3 regions of the Sphaerisporangium sp. NPDC049457 genome follow, and region 2 is predicted to be linked to each of the others. Evidence: riboswitches for the same ligand, from Rfam matches in the RefSeq annotation. Region 2 holds a riboswitch; each other region holds the start of a gene.
What was found. A riboswitch is a leader RNA that binds a small molecule or an ion and turns the genes downstream of it on or off. The one in region 2 is predicted to bind cyclic di-AMP.
Positions count from the first base shown of each region.

Region 1: linked by a shared signal. The riboswitch ahead of ACZ6QO_RS34565 (C40 family peptidase) and the one ahead of ACZ6QO_RS14545 (C40 family peptidase) in region 2 are both predicted to bind cyclic di-AMP.
Region 3: linked by a shared signal. The riboswitch ahead of ACZ6QO_RS08285 (glycoside hydrolase family 25 protein) and the one ahead of ACZ6QO_RS14545 (C40 family peptidase) in region 2 are both predicted to bind cyclic di-AMP.

Region 1 covers NZ_JBVJHR010000028.1:73,205-79,475, reverse strand. The annotation lists gene ACZ6QO_RS34580 (RDD family protein) at 556-1,287, opposite strand; gene ACZ6QO_RS34575 (RDD family protein) at 1,460-2,716, opposite strand; gene ACZ6QO_RS34570 (amino-acid N-acetyltransferase) at 2,940-3,485, opposite strand; cyclic di-AMP (ydaO/yuaA leader) riboswitch at 3,871-4,068, shown strand; gene ACZ6QO_RS34565 (C40 family peptidase) at 4,215-5,153, shown strand; gene ACZ6QO_RS34560 (helix-turn-helix domain-containing protein) at 5,224-5,472, opposite strand; gene ACZ6QO_RS34555 (winged helix-turn-helix transcriptional regulator) at 5,893-6,271, opposite strand, start outside.
Region 2 covers NZ_JBVJHR010000008.1:111,473-117,743, forward strand. The annotation lists gene ACZ6QO_RS14535 (M48 family metallopeptidase) at 1-801, opposite strand, end outside; gene ACZ6QO_RS14540 (hypothetical protein) at 833-1,657, opposite strand; gene ACZ6QO_RS14545 (C40 family peptidase) at 1,852-2,469, opposite strand; cyclic di-AMP (ydaO/yuaA leader) riboswitch at 2,552-2,711, opposite strand; gene ACZ6QO_RS14550 (ArsR/SmtB family transcription factor) at 3,198-3,773, shown strand; gene ACZ6QO_RS14555 (MFS transporter) at 3,770-5,104, shown strand; gene ACZ6QO_RS14560 (C40 family peptidase) at 5,071-5,991, opposite strand.
Region 3 covers NZ_JBVJHR010000004.1:154,640-160,910, reverse strand. The annotation lists gene ACZ6QO_RS08300 (PP2C family protein-serine/threonine phosphatase) at 1-522, opposite strand, end outside; gene ACZ6QO_RS08295 (hypothetical protein) at 879-1,082, shown strand; gene ACZ6QO_RS08290 (LacI family DNA-binding transcriptional regulator) at 1,105-2,151, opposite strand; cyclic di-AMP (ydaO/yuaA leader) riboswitch at 2,463-2,607, shown strand; gene ACZ6QO_RS08285 (glycoside hydrolase family 25 protein) at 2,620-3,495, shown strand; gene ACZ6QO_RS08280 (hypothetical protein) at 3,560-3,946, shown strand; gene ACZ6QO_RS08275 (CHAP domain-containing protein) at 4,251-4,976, shown strand; gene ACZ6QO_RS08270 (anhydro-N-acetylmuramic acid kinase) at 5,115-6,271, shown strand, end outside.

The DNA of each region.
Region 1 (6,271 bases), on a different contig from region 2:
CGCAGAGCATTGTTCGATTCGCCAGCCAAAGATATACCCGGTAACCCCGGCTGACAATTCAGGGAACCCGCGGGTTCAAGAGGAGCTGTGGCGCCGGGCCCGCCGGTCAGTCGGAAGAAGCCTCAGAGGCCTCAGATGACTTCTCCGAGGACTCCGCCTCCTGACGCCTGCCCCCCGCTTCGGAACGGAACAGCTTGACGACCGCGATGATGACCACCGCGGCGACCACCAAGGGTGGTATCAACGCGGACAATACATCGTTCATTGATCCTCGCTCCACACGGGGGGGCATTCAGCCGCCCCTCCCGCGTTAATTGTCACACGAGACTCCCACGCCCTGTACCACGGCCGGCCGATCCGGGAGTCACGATCTGACTCTATCCCCACAGGAGGTCAGCGGGGGTTGCGGGGCGGGCGCCAAAGCGGGACGAGGACCGTTCCAGAGCATTCTCCGTCTCTCCAGGCGTCTTACCGGATGGCCCGGGAAAGGTGTGATGCCCCGGAAAACACGGACGGGACGGCCGCGTCGCGGCCGTCCCGTCAATAAAGCTGATCTCAGCGGGGAGCCTTGACCACAACCGTCCCGGCGAGCTTGTCGTGCAGGCCCTGCTGTAGCGGCTTGTCGGTGAGGATAAGCACGCCCAGCACGAGGACGAAGATGGCGGCGAGGAAGCCGAGGAAGGGAATGCCGTACAGCACCAGCACGCCCGGGTAGATAGCCGAGCGCTTCATCAACGCCGACGAATCCACCGGAGCGCCGCCGACGCCGACGAGACGGATCTTCATGACCTTCTTGCCGATGGTCTGGCCGTCCTTGGAATGCAGGACGTAGTCGTAGGCGGCGTACGCGCCGTAGGCGATGATCGCCGAGATCAGGCCCGGGACGAAGGTGGAGCCCACCGCGAGCCCGGGGTTGGCGAGAATCTCCTCCGTCGAGGGCACGAAGAGCGGCGTGAGGATCGCGCCCAAGATGTAGTACAGAACGCCGAAGATCAGGGTGTCGATGATCCTCGCGACCCACCGCTCCCACCACTCGGCGAGCGGCGCGGGGGCGCCGGGAGGAAGCGGAGCGCCCTGGGGAGCACCGTAGGGAGCGCCGTAACCCTGGGGGGCGCCGTACCCGCCCTGCGGAGCGTCGTAGCCACCCTGGGGAGCGCCATAGCCACCCTGGGGGTCGCCGTAGCCGGGCTGAGGAGCGCCGTAGCCTCCGCCCTGGGGGTTCCCGTATGGCTGGCCCGGCCCCTGCCGCGGGTCATAGGGACCGCCGGGGGGTGGTTCTGCCGTCATTTGATCACCTTTCGCGACTGCGAAGGAAGCTGCGGTTCGTGCAAGGTCCTATCGCATGTAGGGGTATGTCCGTTACCTTTTGGCCAAGCTCGTCGCCATCAGGGGCGAAGAGGCCCGGTTCAAATACGCAAACGAGGCCGGAGGAACGCCCCCCGGCCCCGGTCGCGCGTACTTACTTGATCTTCACGACGACGGTGTTGGCGACCTTGTCGTGCAGACACTGCTGGAGCGGCTTGTCCCAGAACTGCCACAAGACGTTGACCAGGTAGAACACCCACGTGATCCGGCCCACGACCGGGATCCACGCGAGCAACTGGAAGCCCCACAGGACGCCGGCGCGCTTGACCGCCACGTCCGAGGCCAGCCCGCCCTGCACGGAGCCGCCCACCGGCACGACCTTGATGCCCATGACGATCTTGCCGACGGTCTGACCCCGCTGCTTGGTCATCAGGAACTCGTAGCCGATCCAGAACACCCCGGCCAGGATCGCCGTCAGCAGGCTGGCGAGGAAGATCCCGCCTCCCGGGGTGATCGCCCCGGTGGAGGGATCGAAGCTCGGCGAGGTGATGATGATCGCGGCCAGCACGAAGTTCAGGATCACGTACGGGATCACGAGGATGACCATGTCCACGAGGCGGGCGAGGAGGCGCTGCCACCACTCGGCCAGCGGCGCGGGGGCGCCCGGAGGCTGCACGCCGGTCGCGGGGTAGGCCTGCTGGTAACCCGCGGGGCCATAACCCTGCTGTCCGTACTGCGGCTGGCCATAGCCCTGCTGCTGGCCGTAGCCCGCCCCGTACGGAGGCGCCTGCTGGGCGTACTGGGCCTGGCCGTACTGGCCGCCCTGCTGGTCCTGACCGCTCTGCTGCCCGTACTGCGGCTGCTGACCGTACTGCCCCTGCTGCTGGCCGTAGCCCTGCTGCTGACCGTAACCCTGCTGGGCCGCGGCCTCCTGCTGGCCGTACTGGGCCTGCTGGCCATAGCCCTGGCCCTGCTGGCCGTACTGCTGCTGGCCGTAGCCCTGGCCCTGCTGGCCGTACGCGCCCTGCTGCTGCCCATAGGGCGACTGCGCCGCCTGCTGGCCGTAGCCCTGCTGGCCTTCCTGCTGGCCGTAGCCCTGCTGGGCCCCGGCGTCCTGCTGGCCGTACTGCCCGTAGGACTGCTGGCCGTACTGCTGCTGCTGGCCGTATGCCTGCTGCCCCTGCTGCCCCTGCTGGCCGTACTGCTGCTGACCGTAGCCCTGCCCCTGCGGCTGCTGAGGGTAGGAGGGCTGGCCGTAGGCTCCGGTGCCGCCCTGCTGCTGGCCGTAGGAGCCCGGCTGCCCGTAAGAACCCGTTCCCGCCTGCTGCCCGTACGCTCCCTGCTGGCCGTAGCCCTGCTGGGGGTAGGCGGCGTGCTCGGAGGTCGGCTGGGGACGGTGGACGACGGTCACCTCCGGATCGATGCCCGGGGGGTTCTGCTGCCCATATTGCGGAGAGCCGGATGACGAATGACCGTCGTCCGGCTCATCGCGTGGGTACGGCGGCTGTCCGGTGCTCACCGTGTCACCTCACTTCGGCTTCGCACGTGGCCTCTGTCAGGCGCACATGCCGTGATGTTGCCAAGGTAGCGACAGCGGCATCAACAGTCACCTTTCCATTCCGTCACCCAGGCGGTCAAGATCGGGGACTCAGATGCAGCAACATGCGCGTGTTCCCCAGCGTGTTCGGCTTGACGTGCTCCAGCTCGAGGAACTCGGCGACGCCCTCGTCGTAGGAGTCCAGCAGCTCGGCGTAGACCTCCGGCGACACCGGCGTGCCCTGGATCGGGACGAACCCATGCCTGGCGAAGAACTCGACCTCGAAGGTCAGGCAGAAGACGCGCTGGACGTCCAGCTCGCGGGCGGCGTCGATGAGCGCCGAGACGATCATGTGACCGATGCCCAGGCCGCGGCAGCCGATGTCGACGGCGACCGTGCGGATCTCCGCCAGGTCCTCCCAGAGCACGTGGAGCGCCCCGCAGCCCACGACCGCGCCGCCGCGCTCGGCCACCCAGAATTCCTGGACGTCCTCGTAAAGGGTCACCGTCGCCTTGCGCAGCAGACGGGGCCCGTCGCCGGAGTAGGTGTCGACCAATCTCCTGATCGCCCGGACGTCGGAGGTGCGGGCCCGCCTGACGACGGGCGCGCCTGCGGCTGGTCCGGGCTGCGCGGCCTGCTCCATGAGGGGCCAGCGTATCCGCCCCGCCGGCGGGCGGCCTTCGCCGCCTTCGCCGCCGCCGGTCGCCTATAACGGGCCGTCCGAAACAACTGCCAACTGCCCACCGAGATCGCACAGCGTCACCTTCCGGGTGCAGCCGGTACGCGCGGCCCGGCGGCGGGGGACGGCGGGGGCCACATGGTGCCGGACCTGCGGATTTCCGCGACGCCGGCACTCGGAGAGAAGGTAACCGCAGCTCGGCACGGGTGCGCGGCGGTCAAAGGCGTGATCTCTCCGTGATGCGCCGGTTGTGCAACCTCAACAGAATTCGCAGTTCTGGTTGAGCAGGAACCTGGACTGCACTAGTGTCCAGCGTCAATGTCGGTCATCGCGACGCGGTGACCGCACCGCCTAATTCCCGCTTCGTCCGAACGGCGGGAAACCGGGGACCCAAAGGTGGGAGACGGGGGAAACCCCGGCGACCCCCACCGCCCCCTGGGGTGAATCCGAGAGGGAGGCATCGCGATCCTCCATGGTCATGTTCTCGGTAGGGCTGCTCCGGCCCGAACCCGTCAGCTAACCCGGTAAGCGGCCGAGGAGAGGAGCTTGTTGGTGCAGCCCAGGCGCACACCCGGAAAAAGCGCGGGCGGACATGCCCGTGGACGAGAGCACGGCGTCCGTGCCCGGTTCGGGGGCGCCTCGAAGACGTCCTGGCGTCTTCCCCGCCGCATAGCGCTGGTCACCGCGGCCCTGATGGCCGTGACGTTCGGCTCGCCGCTCGTCTCCGCGACCGCCGAGCCCAAGCCCAGCCTCAACGAGCTCAAGAAGCAGGTCGAGCACCTCTACAACGAGATCGAGTCGCTCACCGAGCAGTACAACGGCCAGAAGGAAAAGCTCAAGCAGGCGCAGCGCTCGGCGGAGCTGGCCAAGAAGACCCTCGCCAAGAGCGAGGCCGACCTGGAGGCCAAGCGCGCCAAGGCCGGCCTGTACGCCCAGGACGCCTACATGACGGGCGGCTTCGGCTCGCCGTTGAGCCTCGCCATGTCCGACAACCCGGACGCCTACCTCGACCGCGTGGCCACGACCTACGCCCTGCAGTTGCAGCAGGGCGAGGAGGTCGCCCAGATCGGCAAGGCGATGGCGATCGCCGAGCGCGCGAAGGCCGGCGCCAAGGCCCGCGAGGCCGAGGTGAAGAAGCTCGTCTCCAACCTGTCGTCGCAGCGCGACAAGATCCGCGGCCTGGTCGCCAAGACCGAGAGCCGCCTGTTCAAGCGGGCGCTGTCCCAGGCCGGCCAGTCGTTCGGCAGGGCCACCCGCATCGACATTCCGATCCCCGGCGACGGCAAGGCCGCCCAGGCCGCCAAGTGGGCGCTGACGCAGCAGCTCAAGCCGTACGTCTGGGGCGCGGCCGGGCCGAGCACCTACGACTGCTCCGGCCTGGTCATGTGGGCCTACCAGAAGGTCGGCATCAGCCTGCCGCACTACACCGGCGACCAGTGGACCGCGGGCACGCAGGTGTCCCGCGATGACCTGCGCCCGGGCGATCTGGTCTTCTTCTACAGCGACCTGCACCACGTCGGCATCTACATCGGCGGCGGCATGATGGTGCACGCGCCGCGCACCGGTGACGTCGTCCGGGTGGTCCCCCTCGGCAACCGCCCGTTCGCGGGCGGGGTTCGCATCGCCGACTAGCGCGTGCCACCGGAGGCCGCCCGCCGGCGGCCCCGCGTGTCAGGCCGACGGCGCCGCACCGCCCGAGCCGTCAGATGAGGCGGCGCCGCGCCGCCCAGGCCACGGCCTCGATGGCGGTGGCCACGCCTATGCGGTCGCAGATGCCGCGCAGGCGGCGCCGCACCGTGCGACCGCTCACGTCGAGCCGCCGCCCCACCCTGTCGACGGTCACGCCCTTGGCCAGTTCGGCGAGCAGCAGAAGATCGTCATCGCTCAGTCCTACACCGTCTGATCCCGAAGGAATGCCATTCCCTCGGGAAACCAGATCCGGATACGCCATCGGGTGTCCTCCCCCACGACGAACTCGGCAACATACTGAATGCTTCGGCCCGCCCGTCAGGAACGTTAAACGCCGCGTTGAAAGGTCGTCAAGCACTGACCTCGATACCCATGACGTTTGTGATTGACATACCAGTGCATATGTGAACTACTCATGACACGTCCCCGCACCCACCGGTTCGGGATGAGGACGGCGCTGATCATGGACGCCGGCCGCACCGACCGCGATGAGGCGCCACCGCGGCGCTGGTGGAGGCCGGGTACGGCGGGGCCGCCCACCGGGACACCTCGGCTCGGGGATATAAGAACGGCAGCCTATACGTCGAATTCGACCCGCGAAACCCTCGGGACTTTCTGACCATTTCTCGCCCGCCACGGCCGCGGGCGTAACACGGCCGGTACACGAGATTTGCCGCGTGGATCACCGCGCCGCGTCGTATTCGGCGCGCGCCGCCTCCACGTCCTCGATATGGATCTCCGCCCACTGCTTGATCGCCAGCATCACCGGCTGAAGGCTGCGGCCCAGCGGTGTGAGCTCGTAGTCGACGCGCACCGGCACGGAAGGCGTGACCGTCCGGCTGACGATGCCATCGCGCTCCAGGGTGCGCAGGGTCTGCGTGAGCATCTTCTGGCTGACCCCGGCGATGACCCGGGCCAGGTCGCGGTACCGCAGCGGGCCGTCGCCGAGCGCGGCGAGCACCAGGCCGATCCACTTGTCGCTGAGGGTGTCCAGCAGCTTCCGCGTCGGGCACTCCGCGATGAACGCGTTGTAGGCGATCTTGGCTTCTTCGCGCCGCTCC
Region 2 (6,271 bases):
GCCGGAGACGTAGGCGTTGAGCGCCGTGGTCCTGCGGGAGGCGTCGGCGACCAGGACGTCCTCCACCGGGACGCCGTCGCGGTCGGCCATGGCGATCAGCTCCGAGCGCAGCCGGCCGGGAGGAAGCGGGGTGAAGTCGTTGAACAGCGGCTCCACGACGAGCGGGTAGACGAACGACGCGGCCACGGTGAGCAGGAACGCCCCGGCCGCCGCGGGCGCCCACCAGCGGCGCGGGGCGCGGCGGGCCAGCCAGACGACCGCGAGCACCATGATCGCGACGAGCGCGGTCTGGACGGCGAAGCTCTTGAGCCGGTCGGCCGACCACGCGGGCCAGTGCTGGGTGGACAGGCCGTACTGGCGCAGGCGGGTCTCGTACCACATGCCGAGCGGCCACTTGATCGCCAGGCTGACGGCGGAGAGGGCGACGACGCCGAGCAGCGCGCGCAGCCACCACGGCCCTTGGATGCGTTCCACGACCCACGCGCCGGCCGGGGTCGCGACCAGCACGCCGGCGACGGCGAGCGTCACCGCCAGCGACAGGTACACCGGCACGTTGACGGCGGCGTCGAAGGCGTCGGCGCGCGCGATCTGTGCCGCGGTGAAGTCGCGCGCGGGGTCGGGCGCGACGGCGGGGGCGGAGGCGGGCAGCGGGCGCCACGGCGTGGTGACGGCGACCACGGCCGCCAGCGCCGCGCCGAGCACGACCAGAGCGGCGCCGGCCGCGCGCGACCCCGGGCCGGCGCCCGCGCGGGCGTCCTCGGCCGGCTCCGCCACGCGATCGGCCCCGTCGTTTCCGTGCATGCTCTCCCCTGCCCCGTCACCGCGCCCGTGATCACCGAAGCTGGGCTCGGACGTACTGTCGCCAGGCGGCGGTGAACTCCGCGAGGCTCATGCGGAGCGTACGGGACAGCGCCGCTCGCACGTCGCCGTGCCTGGACTCACGGTAGAGGGTCACCAGGGCGCGCTCGCCGAAGCGCCCCGCGACATACCGGCAGGCGAGCCAGGCCTCCTCGTACGCCTGGGCGAGCCGCGCCGAGCCGGCGGCGAACGCGTCCGGGCCGGGAAGCTCCGAGGGCGTCCGCCCGGCGCGCACCTCGCCGGCCAGCTCGGCGGCGGCGCGGCGCACCGGGATGCCGGCGTCGAGGTAGCCCACGTAGTCGGCGAACCCCTCCACCAGCCACTTCGGGGTGCGCCCGTCGAGCGCCGCTCCGGTGGCGAGGTGGGTGATCTCGTGGGCGAGCACGACGTCGCGTCCCACCTCGCTGAGCCGGGCGAACGACCGCGGCTCGACGATCACCCGGTCGGCGCCCGCCACCGCCGCGAGGCCGCTCACCGACGCCGGGGCGGCCAGCACGGCCGCCTGCGCGGTGGTCGCGGGCACCAGGACCAGCGGGCGCACCGGACCGGCGACGCGGGCCACGAGCAGACTCGCGCGGTCGGCCCGGCGCGCCAGGTCGGCAGGCCCGGACAGGCCCGCCCCCGGCGCCAGGACCACCAGCGAGCGCTCGCCGTGGAACGTCCGCGCGCCGGACCAGATCTCGGGATGCTCCCTGATCACCGCCCGCGCCCGCCGCCCGAGGTCGTCGCCGGCGGCGACGGGACCGGTCAGCACGGCCAGCAGCCCCGCCAGGACGGCCCAGAGCCACACGACGCGCATGCGGGCAATCTACCTGCTCGCTCTCGCCCCATATCGGTATGGCGGGGGCGTGGACGTGCGAAAGCCCCGGCCGCCTCGAGGGGGAGAGACGGACGGGGCCTTCACGACCTCGCGGCCGGGGGACGGACCGCTCTGGTCGACCGGCGGTGGGGGCACCGACCGGGCAGAGTCGCGGCGCCGGGGAGCGCTCGGGGTCAGGCGGCGGGGCGGACGGCTCCGACGAACGACGCCTTGCGGTAGCCGGCCAGCTTGTCGATCCGCACCCGCGCGCCGCTGTGCGGGGAGTGGATCATCTTGCCGTGCCCGACGTACATGCCGACGTGGCCGAGCCCGTAGAAGAACATCAGATCGCCCGGCTTGAGGTGCTTCCAGGAGATCTTCTTCCGAACCGAGCGGAACTGGCCGGCCGCGACGCGGGGCAGCTTCACGCCGGCCTTGCGCCAGGAGTACACCATCAGGCCGGAGCAGTCGAACGCTCCCGGGCCGCTGGCGCCCCAGCGGTAGGGGTCGCCGATCTGCTTCTTGGCCACCGCGACGGCGGTGTGCGCCTTGATCCGCTGCCGCGCCGCCCGGCTGAGCTTCGCGGTGCTCTTGCTCTTGCTCTTGGCCGTGCTGGAGGTGGTGGCGGAGCCGCTCGCCTCGCTCACCGTGGCGGAGCCGGTGGGCTCCTCCGCCCCGGTGATGCTCGGCGTCTCGATCAGCCCGGCGGGGCCGTAGACGTCGGACGGTCCCGAAGAGCTCTGAGCGGTGGTCGCCGTGGTGGCGTCAGCCGCCGTCGCCTGTGTCGCGACGGCCCCCACGGAGGCCGTCATGGTGAGTGCCACACCGCTGAGAGAGAAGCGGGCAATGCGCGACAGACGAGGGTTCTGGGTGGTGCTGGACAGGATCGCTCCTTGATTCTTCCACTCATGCCTACCGGGTTAGCTGACGGATTCGGGCCTGGAAGCAGCCCTACGACGTCATAGACGTCGATTCACCCCTGATCCCGAAAAAAAGGATCTATTGGGTCCCCGGTTCCGTGCTCCTTGCCGCACGGATTCGGCAGGTCACCGCCCCTGGGGGCCTGGTTCACGCCTGAATCAGGCGACGGTGACCGCTGGATTGTGGTACTGAACCCGGACCGGTGAGACCGGCCCGGTTCGCGACGGCATGGCGTGCTCGCCGCGGCCCAGAAGTTACCCAGATCCTCAAATTGAGGCAAAGCCATGACAAAGAGTCATAGATCAAATAAGCGACTTGTAAATCACGGAACCCCTGCACAACAAGGGCATCTGTTACCCGAATGTGATTCCCCTCACACACCTCGAAACGTGACCCGCACTGAGTCACATCAGTCACTCCTGTCACAGCTGTCGCGAGCGATCTGAGCGAGGAACGGTCCACGCGGGGCGCGGACGGTGGCCGAGAGGTGACCGTGGGCGACGACTCCGGCAGGTGCGCGACACCTATTCCGCAACAGCCGTTGGACAACGACTACTGCGCAATGCTCATTACGCAAGAGTCATTGCACAAAGTCGATTGCGTATGCCAGGGTGAGGTCATGGCGAACCAAGAAGTACGACAGATCACCGACTCACGCGTGCTGGCCGCCCTGTCGCATCCCATGAGGAGGCGGCTGATGGACGCGCTGAAGGTCTACGGCCCCTGCACCGCGAGCATGCTGGCCGAGCACACCGGCCAGGCCGTCGCCAACGCCAGCCACCATCTGCGCGTCCTCGCCACGAGCGGCCTGATCGAGGAAGCGCCCGAGCTGGCCCGCGACCGGCGTGAGCGATGGTGGCGGCTCGTCTCGGCGGAGATGCGCTGGACCGAGTCGGACTTCGACGGCGACCCGGCCACCGCCGCCATCGCCAGCGCGGCCGCGTCCATCAACCTCGACCACCACGTCAACATGGTCCGCGCCTGGTACGCCGCGAGCGACGAGACGCGGCAGGCCTGGCAGGACGCCCCGTTCTCCGCCGACAAGTGGCTGCGGCTCACCCCGGAGGAGCTTGCCGAGTTCGAGGAGCAGTTCCTCGAACTGCTCAGCCGCTGGGGCTCCCGCGAGATCCCCGACGACGGACGCGACCGCGAGCCGGTCTTCGTCTTCGCCTTCGCCGTCCCGGCGCGGCCATGAGCGCCCTCACCGCCGACCCCGGCGCCGCGCCGAAGGCACGCGGCCGCCGTGGCGGGTTGCTGCGCCACCGCGATTTCCGGCTGCTGTGGGCCGGCGAGACCACGAGCGGCCTCGGCAGCGCCCTGACCTCGGTCGCGCTGCCGCTGGTCGCGATCACGGTCCTGCGCGCGAGCACGTTCGAGGTGGCGCTGCTGTCCGCCGCGGCGTGGATCCCCTGGCTGATCATCGGCCTGCCCGCCGGGGCCTGGGTCGACCGGCTGCCGCGCAGGCCCATCATGCTCGCCTGCGACGCCGCCTCGTTCCTGTTGTTCCTCAGCGTGCCGGCGGCGGCCTGGCTGGGCCTGCTCACCATCGGCCACCTGCTGGCGGTCGCGTTGCTGACCGGCACGGCGAAGGTGTTCTTCCAGACGGCCTACCAGGTGTACCTGCCGGCCGTCGTGGGCCCGGCCGACCTGCCTGAGGGCAACGCCAAGCTCCAGGGCGGCGAGTCGGCCGTCCAGGTGGTGGGCCCCGGCGTCGCGGGCCTCGTCGCCCAGGCGTTCGGCGCGGTCGCCGCCCTGGTCGGCGACGCGGTGAGCTTCCTGGTCTCGGCCCTCTGCCTGCTCGGCATCAGGGCCCGGGAGACCCCGGCCCGCAGGGAGCGGCGGACGACCACGCTGCGGCACGAGATCGGCGAGGGGATGCGCTTCGTCCTGCGCGACCCCTATCTGCGGGTGCTCACCGTCTTCGGCGCCGCGAGCAACCTCGGCCTGATGGGGTACCAGGCCATCCTCGTGGTCTTCCTGGTGCGCGAAATCGGCGTGAGCCCCGGAACGGTGGGCGGGCTGCTGGCCGCGATGTCCCTGGGCGGCGTGGCCGGCGCGGCGTGCGCCACCCTCCTGTGCCGGCGTTTCGGCAGCGCCCGCGCCATGATCGGCTGCGAGCTGCTCGGCGCGCCGTTCGGGCTGCTCATCCCACTGGCGAACCGCGGGGGCGGGCTGGCGCTCGCGGTGGCGGGCGGGTTCGTCGTCGTCGCGGGGGTCGTGGCGGGCAACGTCATCAAGGCGAGTTTCCGGCAGACCTACACTCCCCCGCATCTGCTTGGGCGGGTGTCGGTGAGCATGCAGTTCGTCAACTACGGCACCATCCCCCTCGGCGCGCTCCTCGGCGGGGCGCTCGGCGGCGCCATCGGCACCCGCGCGTCAATGTGGGTCTTCATGGCCATGCTCGCCCTGACGGGCCTGATCCTGCTGACCGGCCCCCTCAAGCGCCGCCGCGACCTCCCCTCCTCCCCCGGCCTGACGGCCCCGGGCGCCGGTCAGGGGCGGACGGCGCCGATGATGCCCCGGTAGCTGGAGAGCGGCACGACCTTCACGACGTCCCCGGTGCGCGGCGCGTGGACCATCTTGCCGCCGCCCGCGTACATCCCGACGTGACCGAGGCCGCCGTTGAAGAGCAGGTCGCCCGGCTGCAGGGCGTTCAGCGGAACCCTGCGGGAGGCGCCCCAGGAGTACTGCTGGGCGGCGGTGCGGGGCAGGCTGACCCCCGCGGCCCGCCAGGACGCCTGGGTGAGGCCCGAGCAGTCCCACGCGCCCGGGCCGGTGCCGCCGTAGCGGTAGGGCTTGCCGACCTGGGCGAAGGCGAACTGCAGCGCCGCACGGGCGTTGCCGGAGGCCGGTCCGGTGTACTTGATGCCGAGACTGTTGGGATTGCCGGCGTTGTAGGCGTTGAGCCGGCGAAGCAGCCGCTCTTGCTCCCCGACCAGCTTCTCGACGTCCTTCTTCTGCTTGCGCAGGTCGTCCAGGAGCTTGACGGCCTTGTCGTAGGCGCCCTTGGCCTTGTCGCGCTGACCTTTGAGCGAGTGGGTGGCCTGCTCGTACTCGGTGATCGTCCGCGACCGGCCCGCCGACATCTGGTCCACGGACGCCAGCCCCGCGAGCAGCGACTCGGGGTCGGGCTGGGTGATCAGGTTCGACCAGGACAGGACGTCACCGGACTGGTAGGTGCTCACCGCGACCGACACCAGGCCGAGACGCAGTTCGTCGACGCGGCCGAGTTCCTTCTTCAGCCGGTCGTTGAGGGAGTTGTACTCCTTCCTGGCCTTCTTCCAGTTCTCACCGGCCAGGTTGTAGCGGTCGACCACCTTGTCGGCCTGCTCGTCGAGCTTGGCGAGCCGCGCCTTGGCCTGCGCGATGGTGGGCTTCGGTTCCGCCTCGGCCCCGCCCGTCTGGGTCGCCATGACGGCGACGATCAGACCCGCGGCCAAAGGTATACGCCCTACCGCCCAGATCCCACGCACGACCACTGGGACGCCAGCTCCCTCTGCGAGACAAGTGAGACAACCTGGGCGGTGATCCTACAGAAAAGGTATGGACACCTGCACCTCTTCGTCGAGAAATGCTGAGGAACCGGCAATTAAGACCGCCCGCATTACGCGGTCGGCCACGACCGGCACCCGTACCCGCGAACCGTCGTCAGCGCGAGCGGGCGAGAGGGGCCGGGTGCCCGGGAACGACACC
Region 3 (6,271 bases), on a different contig from region 2:
GACGTGCATCGGCCGGGTGCGCACCAGCCGTGCGTAGGAGTCGCTGTGGGAGCGCTTGCTCACCACCAGCAGCGCGACCAGCGACGCCAGGGCCAGCATGTCGTCGCGCGAGGCGTGGCGGTGCTCGGCGGCCGACACCCGCAGGACTCCGAGCCTCTCCGTGCCGTCCAGCAACGGCACCCACCAATGGGCCGGCCGCCCCACGGCGCCGGTGAGCTCGAGGATCCGTATCTCCTGGAAGGCCCGGCCGGCCGGCGTCGTGTCGATCCTGAGCTCGGCCGGCTCGGACTGCGCGCCCTGCCCGGCGTCGTCTCCGCGACCGGTGAGCAGGCGGAGCACCTCCTGCTGCAGGTCGACGAGATAGATCAGCACGCCGCACAGGCCGGCCCGGCTCGCGTGCCGCCGAACCAAGGAAGGCACATCCTCGAAGGCCGCCACGTGGCTGTCGTCCAGCAGCCCGGCGAGCATCCGCGCCGTTCCGGTGTCTACCACGTCCCCGGTGTTCCCGGTGTTCCCGGCCACATGCGACCACCCGCGTCCCTTGATGAACCTCAGTGCTCTTTGTCCGACGACCCGGTGCCCCGCGATCGGCCGGCGACCGCGCGTCCGAACGCCCATCGTCGCCTACCGGCCGGGAAGCCGGAGGGCTCGTCGTGCGATCTGCCCACGGCTCTGCGGCCTACACCGTCCGGCGCGGAACACCCCTCGGCGGCGGACGGCGCTTCCCGTCCCCGGTAGATCGTCCTTGGCCGATCGCGCGCCGAAGCGTCTGGCGGGTTCAGGCGTGCCGCCGATTGAGCAGGTCATCGTGGGGTACGCAGGCAGGACCGTCGCCGGGCGCTTCCGGTGCGCGGCGTCGCCGTCTCTTGGGAGGAACCATGTCACACCCTGAATCCCGGCCGGACGACGAGGGCATCCCGCTCGCGGACCGCAGAGCGCGACAGGAGGACATCCACGACGAACCCGACTTCGCCGGCGAGTTCGCTCCTTCGCCCACCGATCCGGCGAACCAGCCGGAAGGCGATCCCGACAAGGACGTCTACGGAGAGGACGAGGGATACGAGAGGCCGACCTCGGCCTGACACGCGCCGCCCGGCTCCGGCGTCACCTCCGGGGAGCGGCGGTGCTCTGGCGGACGATCAGGTCGGTGGTCAGGATGAGGCGGTTGTGCGACAGCGGTTCGTCGCGGGCGAGTGCGATCACCATGGACGCGGCGGCCGTCCCCATCTCCCTGAGCGGCTGGCGGACGGTGGTGAGCGGAGGGGTCACCCACCGCGCCGGTGTCAGGTCGTCGAAGCCGACCACGCTGAGATCGTCGGGAACGCGCAGGCCCAGCTTGGCCGCGGCCTGGTAGACGCCCATGGCCTGGCTGTCGTTGGAGGCGAAGACGGCGGTCGGCGGTTCGGGGAGGGCCAGCAGATCGAGGGCGTTCTCGATGCCGGCCTCCAGCAGGAACTCCGCCTCGCGCACCCAGGACGGATGCACCGGCACGCCGGCCTCGTCCATCGCCGCGCGGTAGCCGTCCAGCCGTGCTCTGGCCGACAGCAGCTGCCGGGGCCCGGTGATGACGGCGATGCGCCGATGCCCCAGTTCGAGCAGGTGACGGGTGGCCGTGAGGCCTCCGCTCCAGTTGCCGGCGCCCACCGACGGCACCCCGTGACCCGGTTCGCCGGTCGGGTCCAGCAGGACCAGGGGGATGTTCCGGTCGCGTAGCCGCTGCAGCTGGTCGCGGGTGAACCCGGAGAACACGGCGATCAACCCCGACGGACGCCGGTGCAGGATGCCTTCGAACCATTCGGGGTCGGCGACCCGCCGGCCCAGGAGCTGCGACAGCAGGAGGGAGAGCCGGTGCTCCCGCGCCACCGCCTCCACGCCGCTGATGATCTCCATCGCGTAGCCGGCCGCCGGTTCCAGCTCGTGGAAGACGAGCTCGACCATCGAGGTCCGGCTCGCCGGCTTTCTGCGGCGCCGGTAGCCGTGCTCCTCGATGATCCTTTCGATGGTCGCGCGGGTGCCCGGTGAGACCTCGGCCTTGCCGTTGACGACCTTGGACACCGTCGAGATCGACACCTCGGCCAGCTCGGCGATCTCCGCGATGGTGAGGGGGGAACGGTGCCCTGCCGCAGGAGGCGACTCGCGCGAAGCGGTCATGCCAGCAGCTTAGCCGCCGATGACCGCGTGTTTCCGATGTGGGCGGCTGTGTCGCCCGCCATGGCGCCGCCCTCGGTCATCGGCGCTCATCTCCTCGTGCCCCGAACGTCTCGGCCTCCGGCGGACGGCGTTCGGCGTGCCCGCCGGCGAGGTCGCGACGCCTTGTGGGCGATTTGTCCATGTTTACACCCTTATGGTGTTGCATGTACCTTTAGCGGACACGGTATACGTGCCGATGGCTCTCGCCGTCGTACCCGTTGCCGGTTCGTTGCCCACACCGCGCGTACCCCATGGGACTCCGTCCCGGCGGGGTCACGCGCCCGCTGAATCCGCGCCTCGCGGAACCGGGGACCCAAGTCTTCCGGGGTGAATCGGAGCGCCGGCCCCAGGGCGCACCGTAGGGCACTTCCTGCCCGAACCCGTCAGCTAACCCGGTAAGCGGTAAGGAAGCTAGGAGTACGCCCCTTCATGCCCACCTACCGGCTTTCCTTGGTCGTCCGCTCCCTCGGCGACCGCCTGCACCTCTCCAAGGACCGCCCGAGCCCCCCCGGGGACCGCCCGAACCCCTCCGGCACACGCCCGGACCTCTCCGGTACCCGCTCGAGCCTCCCCGGTACACGCCTGAGCCTTTCCGGCGTCCTTTCGAACCTCGCGCGCAGGCGCCGCGGCGCCGCCGTCGCGATCACGACGCTGGCCGTGTCCGCGGCCGCGGCCGCCTTCGTGCTGACCGGTCCGGCGGAGGCCGCGCCGACGGACCTCACCCCGGACCACACCTACGGCCAGGACGTCTCCGCCTACGAGGCCGATCACGACTGGAGCGCGAGCCCGGCGAAGTTCGGCATCATCAAGGCCACCGAGGGCCTGACCTTCCGCGACTCGGCTTTCGCCCGCCACTGGCGGGAACTGGGCAAGAAGGGCATCGTCCGGGGCGCGTACCACTATGGTCATCCCAGCAACGACCCCATCGCCGAGGCCGACTACTTCCTGTCTGTGGTGGACTCACAGCCCGCCGAGCGCGGTGATCTGCTGGTGCTGGACCTGGAGACCGCCGACGGCGAGTCCGTCGAGCACGTCAACGCCTGGGCCAAGACCTGGCTCGCCCATGTGAAGGCCGAGACCGGCGTCACCCCGCTGTTCTACAGCGGCTGGAACTTCGCCGACACCTACGGACACGGCCTGGCCGCCTATCCCCTGTGGGTCGCCTACTACGGCAGGGCGAAGGGCGACGTCACGCCGCCCGCGGACTGGAAGTCCTGGACCATCCACCAGTACACCGACGTTCCCGTCGACCAGAACGTCTCCCCCCTGACCCCCGACCAGCTGCGCGCCCTCGGCCGCCGCTGAGAGCACGCGGCGCCGGCCGGTCATGACGCCGTCGGCCGCGCATGAACCCAGCCGGACGGCCCATGTGGACGGCTACACCGTCACCCTCGACGGCGACCTGACCCCCGGGCGGGCGAGCAGGCTCACCCTGAAGGTCACCAGGAACGGCGCGCCGGTCACCGGCCTTGAGCCCTACCTCGGGGCGTACGGCCACCTCGTGGCGCTGCGCGCCCGAGACCTGGCCTACCTGCACGTCCATCCCGACGGCGTGCCGGGCGACGGCAGGACCAAGCCCGGGCCTGAGATCGTCTTCTACGCCGAGGCGCCGAGCGGCGGCGACTACCGGCTGTTCCTCGACTTCCGTCATGAGGGCGAGGTCCGCACCGCTGATTTCACCCTCCGCGCCGAGCAGGCGCCGGCGGACTCCGGTCCGCACGCCGAGGACGGCGCGCACGGCGATTCCGGGCACTGAGCGGCGATGTCATCCCGCCGTTGGCTGTCCGGAATGTCGTGATGCGGCGGTGTTTGATCACTTGGGTGAATTCCGGCGTTCTTAATACTTTGTCGCTTATGATCTATTACAGTGCTCGGTAAGCGGTCCGCGCTCCGAGGCGGCCGCCAGGTCAAGGGCCGCGCCGTGGAGATCGGAAGCCGGGGAACCGCGTCTCCGCGAGGGTGACCGTGGCAGTGCGCCCGGTCGGCGTCACCGTTGGATCGTTCCCGTACGCAGGCGTCGCCTCCCGGCGGGCGGATCGCGCAGAGGAGACCCCGAAGTAGTGGATCCGATCGCTGATGGCTTACTCGAAGCGATACGCCCGGAACTGGGCTATCGCGAGAAGGCGGGTCAGTACACCAAGTTCGGCAGCTGGTACGCGGGCAACGTCGACCGCGACCCTCAGTACAAGAACGCACCCTGGTGCGACATGTTCATCGCCTGGGCGGCCGACAAGGCGGGCGTCCAGGACTACGTCGGCCAGTTCGCCTGGACGCCGTCCCACGCGAACTGGTTCAAAGAGCAGGGAGCGTGGTCGGACGTCCCCGAGCCCGGCGCGCTCGTGTTCTACGACTGGGCGGGTTCCAAGAAGATCGGCAAGATCGACCATGTCGGCGTGGTCGAGAAGGTGGAGAACGGCAACATCCACACCATCGAGGCCAACGTCGACAAGGTGTGGCTGAAGCGCAAGGTCCGCGATGAGAGCAAGGTCGTCGGCTACGGCCTGCCGCGCAAGGTCCTGGAGAACCGGAGCCGCACCGACGCGCCGGTCATGCCGGCGGCGGACGGGGCGTCGGCCGGGTCGAACGCCGCGGCGGGCGCGGTGGCACGGGCACAGCCGGTGTTCGGGTTCTCCGGCCCGGAGGACGCGGCGGCGATGGCGACGGGAGTCGTGACCATCCTGCTCGGATCCGTTCTGGTGATGAGCCACGTGACCCGGACCGGGCGCGCGGCCGTGTCCCACGGCCGCCACCGCAGGCGCGCCAGGCGGCACCGCTCCCTGACCTGACAGGCCGGCGCCCGCGAAACTCCCTGACATGGCAGACCGGCCCCGCGCGACCCGGCACCGGTGACGCGGGAGGCCCGCGGCCTGCCGATAGTGTCGACAAGAGAGGACCGGGCAGGCGTCGAGCGTCGGAGGGCCGTCATGAGGATCCTCGGCATGATCTCCGGAACCTCCCATGACGGCGTCGACGCGGCCCTGGTCGACTTCGACCCCGCGTACGCCGGTGGCACGCTCAGCGGAGTGGTCGAGTTCACCGCGTCCACGCCCTACCCCGCCGGGCTCCGCGCCCGCCTCGCCGAGGCGCTTCCCCCGTCGGCGACCACGCTCGGCGAGGTGTGCCGGCTCGACACCCTCATCGGTCAGAGCTTCGCCGAGGCCGCGGCCGCCGCGATCGGCCGGGCCGGGCCGGTCGACCTGATCGTCTCCCACGGGCAGACGGTGTTCCACTGGGTCGAAGGCGCGCACGCCCTTGGCACCCTGCAGATCGGCGGCGCCGCGTGGATCGCCGAACGCACGGGCGCGCCCGTCCTGTCCGACGTGCGCGTCCGCGACATCGCGGCGGGCGGGAACGGCGCTCCGCTCGTCTGCCTGCTCGACGTCCTGCTGCTCGCCGGCCACTCCGGCGGCGCCGCCGCCGCGCTCAACCTGGGCGGGATCTCGAACATGACGGTGCTGCGCGGCCCCGGCGACATCGTCGCCTACGACATCGGGCCGGCGAACGCGCTCATCGACGCCGTCGTGGCGAGCCGGAGGCTGAACGACCGCGGGTTCGACGTGGACGGGCGCATCGCCGCCTCGGGCTCCGTCGACGAGGGCCTTCTCGCGGTCCTGCTCGGCGAGCCGTACTACCGGCTGCCCGCCCCGAAGAGCACCGGCAAGGAACTGTTCCACCTGGGCCACGTCGAGGAGGCGATGGCGAAGGCGGGCACCCGGCCCGGCGCCGCCGACCTCGTCGCGACCCTGACCGAGCTGACCGTCCGCACGGTCGCCCGCGACGTGGCGGCGAGCGGCGCCGGCCTCCTCGTCGTCTCGGGGGGCGGATGCCGCAACCCCGTGCTCATGGACGGCCTGCGCCGGGCGCTTCCCGGCGTGACCGTGCGGCTCAGCGACGAGTACGGCGCGCCGGCCGACGACAAGGAGGCGATCGCGTTCGCCCTGATCGGCTGGCACACCGCGCACGGCCTGCCGGGGAACATCCCCGCGGGCACCGGGGCGCCCGCCGCCCGCGTCCTCGGCGCCCTCACCCCCGGATCGGGGCCGCTCGCGTTCCCGCCCGCCGTCACCGAGGCGCCGCGAGC